Regions from separate parts of the Ruegeria sp. ANG10 genome, predicted to be linked through region 2. Evidence: riboswitches for the same ligand, from Rfam matches in the RefSeq annotation. Region 2 holds a riboswitch; the other holds the start of a gene.
What was found. A riboswitch is a leader RNA that binds a small molecule or an ion and turns the genes downstream of it on or off. The one in region 2 is predicted to bind cobalamin.
Positions count from the first base shown of each region.

Region 1: linked by a shared signal. The riboswitch ahead of AB1A64_RS06855 (CbtB domain-containing protein) and the one ahead of AB1A64_RS15610 (DUF1636 domain-containing protein) in region 2 are both predicted to bind cobalamin.

Region 1 covers NZ_JBFCVU010000002.1:553,980-558,366, reverse strand. The annotation lists gene AB1A64_RS06880 (thiamine pyrophosphate-binding protein) at 1-234, opposite strand, end outside; gene AB1A64_RS06875 (DUF302 domain-containing protein) at 314-772, opposite strand; gene AB1A64_RS06870 (DUF1636 family protein) at 914-1,258, shown strand; gene AB1A64_RS06865 (hypothetical protein) at 1,255-1,749, opposite strand; gene AB1A64_RS06860 (CbtA family protein) at 1,817-2,515, opposite strand; gene AB1A64_RS06855 (CbtB domain-containing protein) at 2,520-2,690, opposite strand; cobalamin riboswitch at 2,726-2,933, opposite strand; gene cobF (precorrin-6A synthase (deacetylating)) at 2,977-3,720, opposite strand; gene cobA (uroporphyrinogen-III C-methyltransferase) at 3,713-4,387, opposite strand, start outside.
Region 2 covers NZ_JBFCVU010000007.1:170,044-174,430, forward strand. The annotation lists gene AB1A64_RS15600 (ABC transporter substrate-binding protein) at 1-815, opposite strand, end outside; gene AB1A64_RS15605 (ABC transporter ATP-binding protein) at 834-1,619, opposite strand; gene AB1A64_RS15610 (DUF1636 domain-containing protein) at 1,616-1,972, opposite strand; cobalamin riboswitch at 2,074-2,281, opposite strand; gene AB1A64_RS15615 (DUF6525 family protein) at 2,449-2,721, opposite strand; gene AB1A64_RS15620 (DUF1826 domain-containing protein) at 2,718-3,332, opposite strand; gene AB1A64_RS15625 (GTP-binding protein) at 3,350-4,387, opposite strand, start outside.

The DNA.
Region 1 (4,387 bases), on a different contig from region 2:
GGGGCCCAAAGTGGCCACTAGAATGGCAGGCGCGCCATCGCGGTGGTGAACCGCCTCGGCCATGAAACCCGCGGCATTTTCGTGTTTGGTCAGGTGAAAGGTGATCCCGGCCTGTTCCAGTGCATCCACCAGCGTCAGAACCTCTCCGCCTGGCATACCAAAAGCGTGGCGGCACCCGGCCTCGTATAGTCGTTGGGCCAAAAGGTCAGCCGCGCGGGGAGAGAGGTCCTGCATTCGTTATGCTCCGAAAATTTCGCTGCTCAGCAGATTGCGGAGGACGTAGCCAGACGCAAGCAGGTTCACGTCAGTGTGACTATTTGGCGGCGGATTCCGCCACTGCCTGAAACTTTGTGTCAAGTTCTTGGGCAATATCGCGCAAAAGCTCTCCGCCCTCATAGACATAAGGGGCAAAAACAAAGCTGGGCGTTTTGTAGGACAGGGTGGCGGTGCCGTCGTCGTTTTCGGTCACGTAAAAGCGGATCGGCGCTTCGATCATGGCACTGACTGAGGTTTCCAAAACGCGCACGGCATAGTCGTTGTTAAAAGCACCGATCACCAGATTGCCGGGTATGATGATGCCACGGGCCGCAGCCGCCTTGGTCGGACCAGCCTGCGTGACCACGATCAGCCCGTTATCTTTTACGGCAGCCTTCGTATCCGCGACCAGTTCCTCATAGCTTTTGACGGTTGGATACACTGCCCAACCCGACAATGGTTCATCGGCCCGGACAGGCAGGGCGAGAAGACAGAGCAAACCCAAAAGCGCGCGCATGACGGTGCCTCGTTCAATGTGACTGTCTGAGTGATGCCAGAAATCCGGGTTCCGCGCACGCACATTTCCGTGCGTATTCAGGATTGCGCCGACGTCCAGAAAGCCGCAGAAACATGGAAACCATCAAACACGAGGCCACACGTGGACCCGATACGCCTATTGATTTGCAGCAGTTGTGCGGGAACGCGTGACCGAGTGGCCGAGAGGCAGGCCGTGGACGACGCGCTGGTGCGTGCAGGGCTGAATGGTCGGGTCGACGTCTCGGATCACGCCTGTTTCAGTGGCTGCGCTGAGCCGACCGCATTGGCATTGCAGGCCGCAGGGCGGGCGTCTTACGTGTTTTCGGGGGTCAATATCGTTACGGATGCCGAAGACATCGCCGCGACCTGCAAAGCCTATCTGGCCAGTCCCGCAGGTTGGATCGAAGACGCCCGACCCTGCGGGCGACTTCGGATGTGTTTGCGCGCGCGGATACCGGCGCTTTAATCGACCTGAACGGTCACGGCTGCGCTGACCGGTATGTTGTCGACCGTCAGTGCGCTGTGGCTGTTTGCGTTCAGCGATACCGAAACCTCGACCTCTCCCTTCGGCAGGTCGGGGATGTGTATCCAGTTGCCGTAAAGACGGGCCAATTTCTCGCCATTGATGTAAACATGCGCGTGGCCTTCGCCGTTTACGTCGGCTGTTGACGCGTTTTCCGGGGCAAATCGGAAATTCTGCGGCATGACGTGCAGGTTCCACCCGGCCATCGGGTCCTGGGTCAGTGCGATTGCAACGCTGGGGGCGTCCGCCCCTGCGGGCAGGTTTACCGTGGTCGAATGGTCATGGGCCATTGCTTCGGCATGCGCGCCGCCGTGATGGGACGGATCGCCATGATCGTGGCCGTCAAACGTGACGCCATTGGCCGCCGCCAGCACAAAACCAGCACCACCACCGAACACAAGGCCGATTGCAAAAAGGGCAAGTGAGCGTGCCATTTTTTCTTTCCTTAAGGGCAAAAAGAAACGCGCCGGGCAGAACCCGGCGCGTCATTATGTGAGAGAATCAGGCCGCTGCTTCGACGCGTTTGCCTTCGCTTTGCCAGAAATACCCGGCAAAGGCACCGACCAGAACCCAGGCCACCAGACCGATGCCCAAGGCACGGGCGGCGAACAGGGCGCCGATCTCGGTTGGGACGGGGCCGGTGAACACATCCGGTTCGGGCGCGCCGATCAGATGCGGTGCCATCAACAGAACCGCTGCGATCACATAGCTGATCAAGTTGCCGCCAAAGGCGATCAACCACAGCGCAACAAGTGCGGCACCAACCGTGGCGAACCACCAGACCTGACGGGCATAGACGTCAGCGGCCGCAACACCAGGCACCTCAGGCGCCAGAGTAAAGCCGGGCGCCAGATGAAAGGCTATAAAACCAGCTAGACCCCACAAAACACCGATACGGCCATCAATCGTGTGGCCTTGGCCTTCGGCCACGGACATCAGCGCGACCATCAGCAGCGCATAGCCGGTGTAGGTCAGCATGGTGAAGATGACGCTCAGCGCGTCACGGGTCAGTTCCGAGAACATGCCCGGCAATTCGGGATGCGCCGAGACGGCCTCGGCTCCGAAATGCACCAGCTCACCGGATTCGTAAAGCTCTGCGTGCAGCAAAACAGGTTGCACAAAGACCAACTGCAGCAAGGCGGCAATCAGCCCCGCTGCAGCACCAGCGAACAACGCGCTGGTCAGTATACGACTGAACATGGTCTTAGTGGCAGGGGAAGCCGGTCGCGTGGCGCACGTCGTGTGCTGCGTCGTGCAGCGCCGCGGCCTGTACGTGACCGGTCAGGGTGATGATACCCAGACCCAGAACCACCGCGAACATGACCGGAAGGATACCAGCGCGCGAGGCGGATACTGTTTGCGTTTGTGTTGCCATCTTTAATTCTCCTTTGCCGTCGCACCCGACGGCCGGTGTTACAATTGTCGCCTGGCAGGTCTCCTGGCTTGCGGGTCTATGCCTCTGTTCGCCTTCCCCCTGAGAACAGGAGTGGCTGGTTGAACAGGGGCTCTCCGCTTACAGTCGCGGGGGCGGCTATGGAATTGACTGCCACGGCAGTCGCACCACATTCCCTCTTAGCATCCGGATGTCTCCGGCAGGACCAGACGCCTTCATTTAGCCTCTATGGTGCCGCTGGTGCAATCGTCATTTGCGACCTTTTAGGTCAGATCACGCGCTTTTTCAGCAAATAGATATCCATGATCCAACCATGATCGGCGCGTGCCTTGGCGCGGGTGTCCAGAATCTCCTGCGCCACATCGGTCAAAGCGCCTTTGATCAGGATTTCCTCTTTCATGCCGACATAGGCACCCCACCAGATGTCATAATCGGTCATGTCCAGGGTTTGAAATGAACACTCGCCATCCAACATTACCGCCACTTTCGAGGCATTTGCTGGCCAGCCTTCATCCCTGATCCGCCGTCCAGTGGTCACAACATAAGGCGCGCCCAGATCATTGATCGGGATGGCGTGGGCGGCCGTCAATGCCTGCAGCGCAGTGATGCCGGGGATCACCCGTGTCGTGGGCTGAGGGTCCAGCCGCGACGCGATTCGCAGCGAGCTGTCATAAAGCGACGGGTCGCCCCAGATCAGCAGCGCCACATGCCGCGCATTAGGGTGGGCCGCAATCGCCTCGTGCCAGCGCAGGGCAATGGCATCATGCCAGTCGTCGACCCCGCGCAGATAACCATCGTCGGCCCGGCGCTTGGGAATATCGAAATAGGTGATCTGCGGCGGAGTGTCAGACACAGCTGCAATGATCTCTTCACGCAGCCCAGCCAGATCGGCCTTGTTCTCGCCCTTGCGCGGGATCAGAATCAGGTCGGCATCGCGAATGGCTTTTGCACCCTGAAACGTAACGTGATCCGGGTTGCCGGTGCCAATTCCGATCAGCGTCAGGTCAATCATCATCGAACTCTGCCAGCGGGCCATACAGGATCAGGGCCGGGGCTGTACCGATCTCGGCCTCCAGCTTTTCCGACAGCGCGCCGATGGTTGCACGATGCAGGCTCTGGTCGGGAGTCGATACGGATTCGGCCATTAGGGCAGGTGTCTCCAGCGGCAGGCCATGCTCATGCAGCGCATTTACCAACAGGGGAAAGGTCCGTTTGCCCATGAACACCACAGTCGTTGCATCCGGATCGGCCAGCGCGGGCAGGTTTAGATCTTCGGGCAGTTTGCCACTGACATCGTGGCCAGTGACAAATTGCACCCGCCGCGCGGTCAGGCGTCGTGTCAGGGGGATTCCCGCCGCTGCCGCAGCTGCAACCGCCGAAGGGATGCCAGGGATGATTTCATATTCGATCCCTGCAGCACGCAGGGCAACCAACTCTTCTTCCAGCCGCCCGAACAGCCCGCCGTCGCCGGATTTCAACCGCACCACGCGGGCACCGGTTTTGGCGTAATCCACCAATAGGCGGCTCACGTGATCCTGCTTGGGTGAAGGCCGCCCGGCCCGTTTGCCCACGCCCACCAGATCTGCATCGTCATGCGCATGGCTCAGGATGGGACCACTGCTGAGATCGTCAAACAGCACCGCATCTGCCTTCTGCATCCGGTCGACCGCCTTCAGGGT
Region 2 (4,387 bases):
GGATGTTCCTGCAGAAATTTGAACGTGTCCGCAGCGCCATTGCCCGTTTGATAATCAAGCAGCACAAGGAATTCCGGGTTAGCAGCGGCAACCGCCTCCCACGAGGTTCGGCCCCAGCTTGTTTCCATGTCGTGGGTCACGTTTTCACCACCCGCGGCAGCAATCATAGCATCGGGGATGGCGAACTTACCTGCGGTGAATGGCGCGTCCGCCGGGCCGTCCAGCAAGAAAACGCGGGGTTTCGCCAGGTCGGCAGTCTGCGCTTCGATCGCTGAGAGTTCGTCTTTCCAGCCCGTGACCAGCGCCTCGGCCTTGTCTTCGACGTGCATGACCTGACCCAGGCGCAGGACGTCATTGAATAGCAGGTTCATGCTGGCTTCGGGGCGATCCTTGTCCAGATGCACACAGCTTTCGGTCAGGATCATGGTTTTGATACCAAAGGGCTCCAGCGTATCCGGGGTCACATCTCCGCCTGGTTTCATGCCGTAATACCAGCCAGCAAAAAACAGGTCGGGCTCCACGGCAACAAGGTTTTCGACAGTTGGGTATTTCGGTGCCAGTTCGGGGATATCACCGCGCAGGGTGTCGAATTCCGGGCTGGTTTTGTACCAGCCGGTGATGCCGGTCAGTCCGACGATTTTGTCCTGCAGGCCCAACGCGAAGGCCATATCGGTCATGTTCATGTCATGCACAACCAGACGCTCAGGCTGGGTTTCGAACACCAGCGGCGCTCCGCAGTTGTCGACGGTGACCTCGTGGGCGGACGCACCGCCTGCCATGGCTGTGACCAGCGTCACGGACCAGATGTGTTTCATTGGGGAATGTTCCTTGGTTTAGGTTGAGATTGTGGATTTACGGATATCCAGCGCTGGAATCACGCGGCCTTCGTGGTGAAAGCACAGGTATTCAACGCCAAAAGTATCGCGGACCCGCTCGGGGGTCAGCACTTCGGCCACGGGGCCAAATCCCGTGAGCCGCGTAGATTTCATCAGGGCCACGTGGGTGGCGAATTCCGGGATCATGACCAGATCATGGACAATCATCACAACCGTGATGCCCAGTTCGGCGACCAGAGACAGCATCCGACCCTTGGCATCCGGATCGAGATGGTTGGTCGGCTCATCCAGAAATAACAACGATGGGTTCTGTGCCAGAGCTCGGGCGATATGCGCGCGTTGACGTTCGCCCCCGGACAGTACCGCCATGCGCTTGTCTGCCAGCGCACCAAGGTCGGTCAGGTCAAGGATTCTGTTCAGTTCCCTGGCATGTTCAACTGCGGATCGGTCGGCCCAGATCGGAATCTGGCCCATGGCAACATAGTCCCGCAATAGCAACCTGCCATCCGGCTGCTCTTGCTGGCCCACAACCGCGATCATGCGGGCACGTTCCATAGCGGGCATATGTTTCAGGCTGCGTTCCTTGACCAATACATTGCCCAATACAATCTCAGCCGCCCCGCACAGAAGGTTCAAAAGCGTGGTTTTTCCCGCCCCATTCGGACCGGCAATTGCCAGTATCGCGCCCTCGGCCAATTCAAACGAGACGCCTTGCAGAAGAACGTCACCATTGAGCGCATAATATTCGAGATCACGCGCAACCAGAAAAGATGAGGTCGTCATGATGGCTCCTCCAATTGAATTCGAGGCAAACGAGAAAGGGTTTTTGTAAATAGTGGTTGCGGCCGGTCCGTCGCGTTGGTCCAACCGTCTGCGACGTTGCGGTACTGATGTGCGAATTCCGCCAACGCGTCGACATCTTCGGCAGTTTCAATATCGCCGAACAGGTACTGAGCTTTGCCAGCGGCCTGAAATCCGACGGTCGTTGGTCGCGCGCAGCCCGCCATGCAGGTAACGGTGCGCACTGCGAACCCGGTTGGCAACCTGCCGGTCAACGCATTGCGCACGGCATCAACAGGCAATGCCCCGGTGCAGGTCGAGCAGATCAGAAGGAAATGGTCAGGTGTTTCCGGCATTGTCCGCTCCGCTTGAAGCCAAGCGCGGACAGAAGGTGCCGATCATGTACACACGTTTCAGACGTGCCATCAAAGCCTCCTTCCAGGACGCCCCGCCCCGGGTTGGTTGAACATGTGATGGCAGGTCTCCTGACTTGCGGGTCGATGCTTGGCCAACCTTCCCGGCCTAATGGCCAGTGGATTTTGGCGTCGCTCACCGCTTACAGTTGCGGGGGCAGTCACGGATTTGGCGCCAAAGTGGCGAACCGCACCGTATTCCCTTTTCATCCCTTGGGCGGACCATCGGGAACCATCTGGCCCTTGCTTGTCTTAGACTGGGGGCCATGTCAATCACGATTTGAAACAACAACCTTTCGACCGGAACTCAAACGCTCACAGTTTCGAAATCTGTCTCATGTGTAGTGACTGCAAGAGCAGCCTCTAAAGCCGCAGGCGTTGCGACAGCAGGCTGTGATAGAAGTGGCATTTTTTGTCCTTCAGGTCTGGGAATTCAATTTGAACGCAGTCGATTGTCGGTCGCGCGCGAGCGTTCTAGCTTCGGCCCGACTGAGCGACATGAGCGTTTCTTCTGATGAAAGCCCCTTGGCCCGCGATTTTGACCAGATACGGCGCGCGGATACCGGGGACCATGGCAATGCCGCTTCTGACAACCACTGTCGCAACGGGGCTGGAAGGCCGTCAAACGCATCCATCGGATCGCTTGATCGCCGCTTGCGGCGTAAGCTGCATTGCCCGAGGTTACGTCTCATGCTTCGGTTTCCGGATTTTGCACTGGGTCCAAAACCAAGACGAGACGGGTTTCATTGGTACCTTCGATCGGAGGTGAGCGGTGCACCACCCCTGACGATGGTCGCTCGGGCCAGAGTGTTCCCCGAAGCAGGATCGGCGCGCCGGTCTGAACGGTGAACACTCGCTTGGGATCGCTTCCATCGGTCGAAGTGCCATATTGTGTTCCAGTGCCACGATAGGTGCAGACCAACCTGGCGGTGACCGCATCGGTATGGAATTTACGGCAAGCATTGGTAGTGACAACATCCAGCCGCAGCCGCAGGAACTTGGCGTTCATCAATTCACAGAAGATATCGGCCAGAGAAGAGATATCGTCCTGAAGCCACGCTTTTTCTGGGCCGTCAGCCAAGCCGGAGATATCGCAGAGTTGTCCCACGGTCGTTTGAATGGCGCTTGGCGGAAGAATGACGCGCCCACTTGGCAAAGCTTCGGGGTCAAGCCGGTCAAGCCAGCGTTGCATTTCCGGCGGGGTTCGCCGGCGCCAAATCATAGCGGCACAGCTTGGCTGTGCAAAAGTGCGGAGCGACGCTGGATCATCTGCGAAGCTCACACCGGTGACCTTGTCTTTCACGGGTTTTCTGACGAAGTTCATGCGGCATCCTCTACCCGGCGCCAAATCGGGAAGGGGTCAGGAAGGTCCGGCAAATTGTCGGGCCCTGCCGCCGTAACTGCTGGCATAAGGCAATTGTCCAATCGTGCCTTCAACCCCGGCCAGTCGATACTGGCACCGATGAAAACGATCTCTTGACGGCGGTCGCCCCACGGCTCTTGCCAGTGGGCCTGCATATAGGCGCGAGCGCTGTCATGTGTGGGGCGTAGCTCTTCGGGCACCGATGCCCACCAAGTGCCGAGTGGTTTGACGCTGGACAATGCACCGGCGAGTGAAAATTCAGCCACCCAGTCGGGGCGTGTTGAAATCCAAAAGTGGCCTTTGGCCCGGATCACCCCTGGCAGATCACCGTTGAGAACGTCTAAAATGCGTTCGGGAACGAACGGAAGTCGCGCCCGGTAAACGTATGACGCAACCCCGTATTCCTCAGTCTCAGGCACGTGGTCGGCAAATCCGTACAGTTCCTTTGCCCACATTGGGTGTTCATGGGCTTGCTCGAAGTCAAAGAGGCCAGTGTCCAGGATCTTTTCTGCGGCAACTTCCGAGTGGTTGGTCTCGATGATCTCGGCATCTGCATTCAGACTGCGGATGATCTTGCGGGCCGCATCAACTTTTTCCGGCCCTGCATCATCAACCTTGTTCAGAACCACGACATCAGAGAATTCTATTTGATCCGTAAGCAAGTGGACCAGCGTTCGCTCGTCTTCCTCACCCATCGTTTCGCCTCGGTCTCGCAGGAAATCGTGGGACGAGAAATCGTTCAGCAAGTTCACCGCATCGACAACCGTTACCATGGTGTCGAGCCGCGCCACGTCGGACAAGCTGTCGCCAGCTTCATCCCGGAAATCGAAAGTTGCTGCCACGGGCAAGGGTTCAGAAATGCCTGTGGACTCAATCAGCAGGTAGTCAAAACGTCCTTCCGCAGCGAGGCGCCGGACTTCCTCCAAAAGATCGTCCCGAAGGGTGCAACAGATGCAGCCATTCGACATTTCAACCAGAGTTTCATCCGTCCGGCT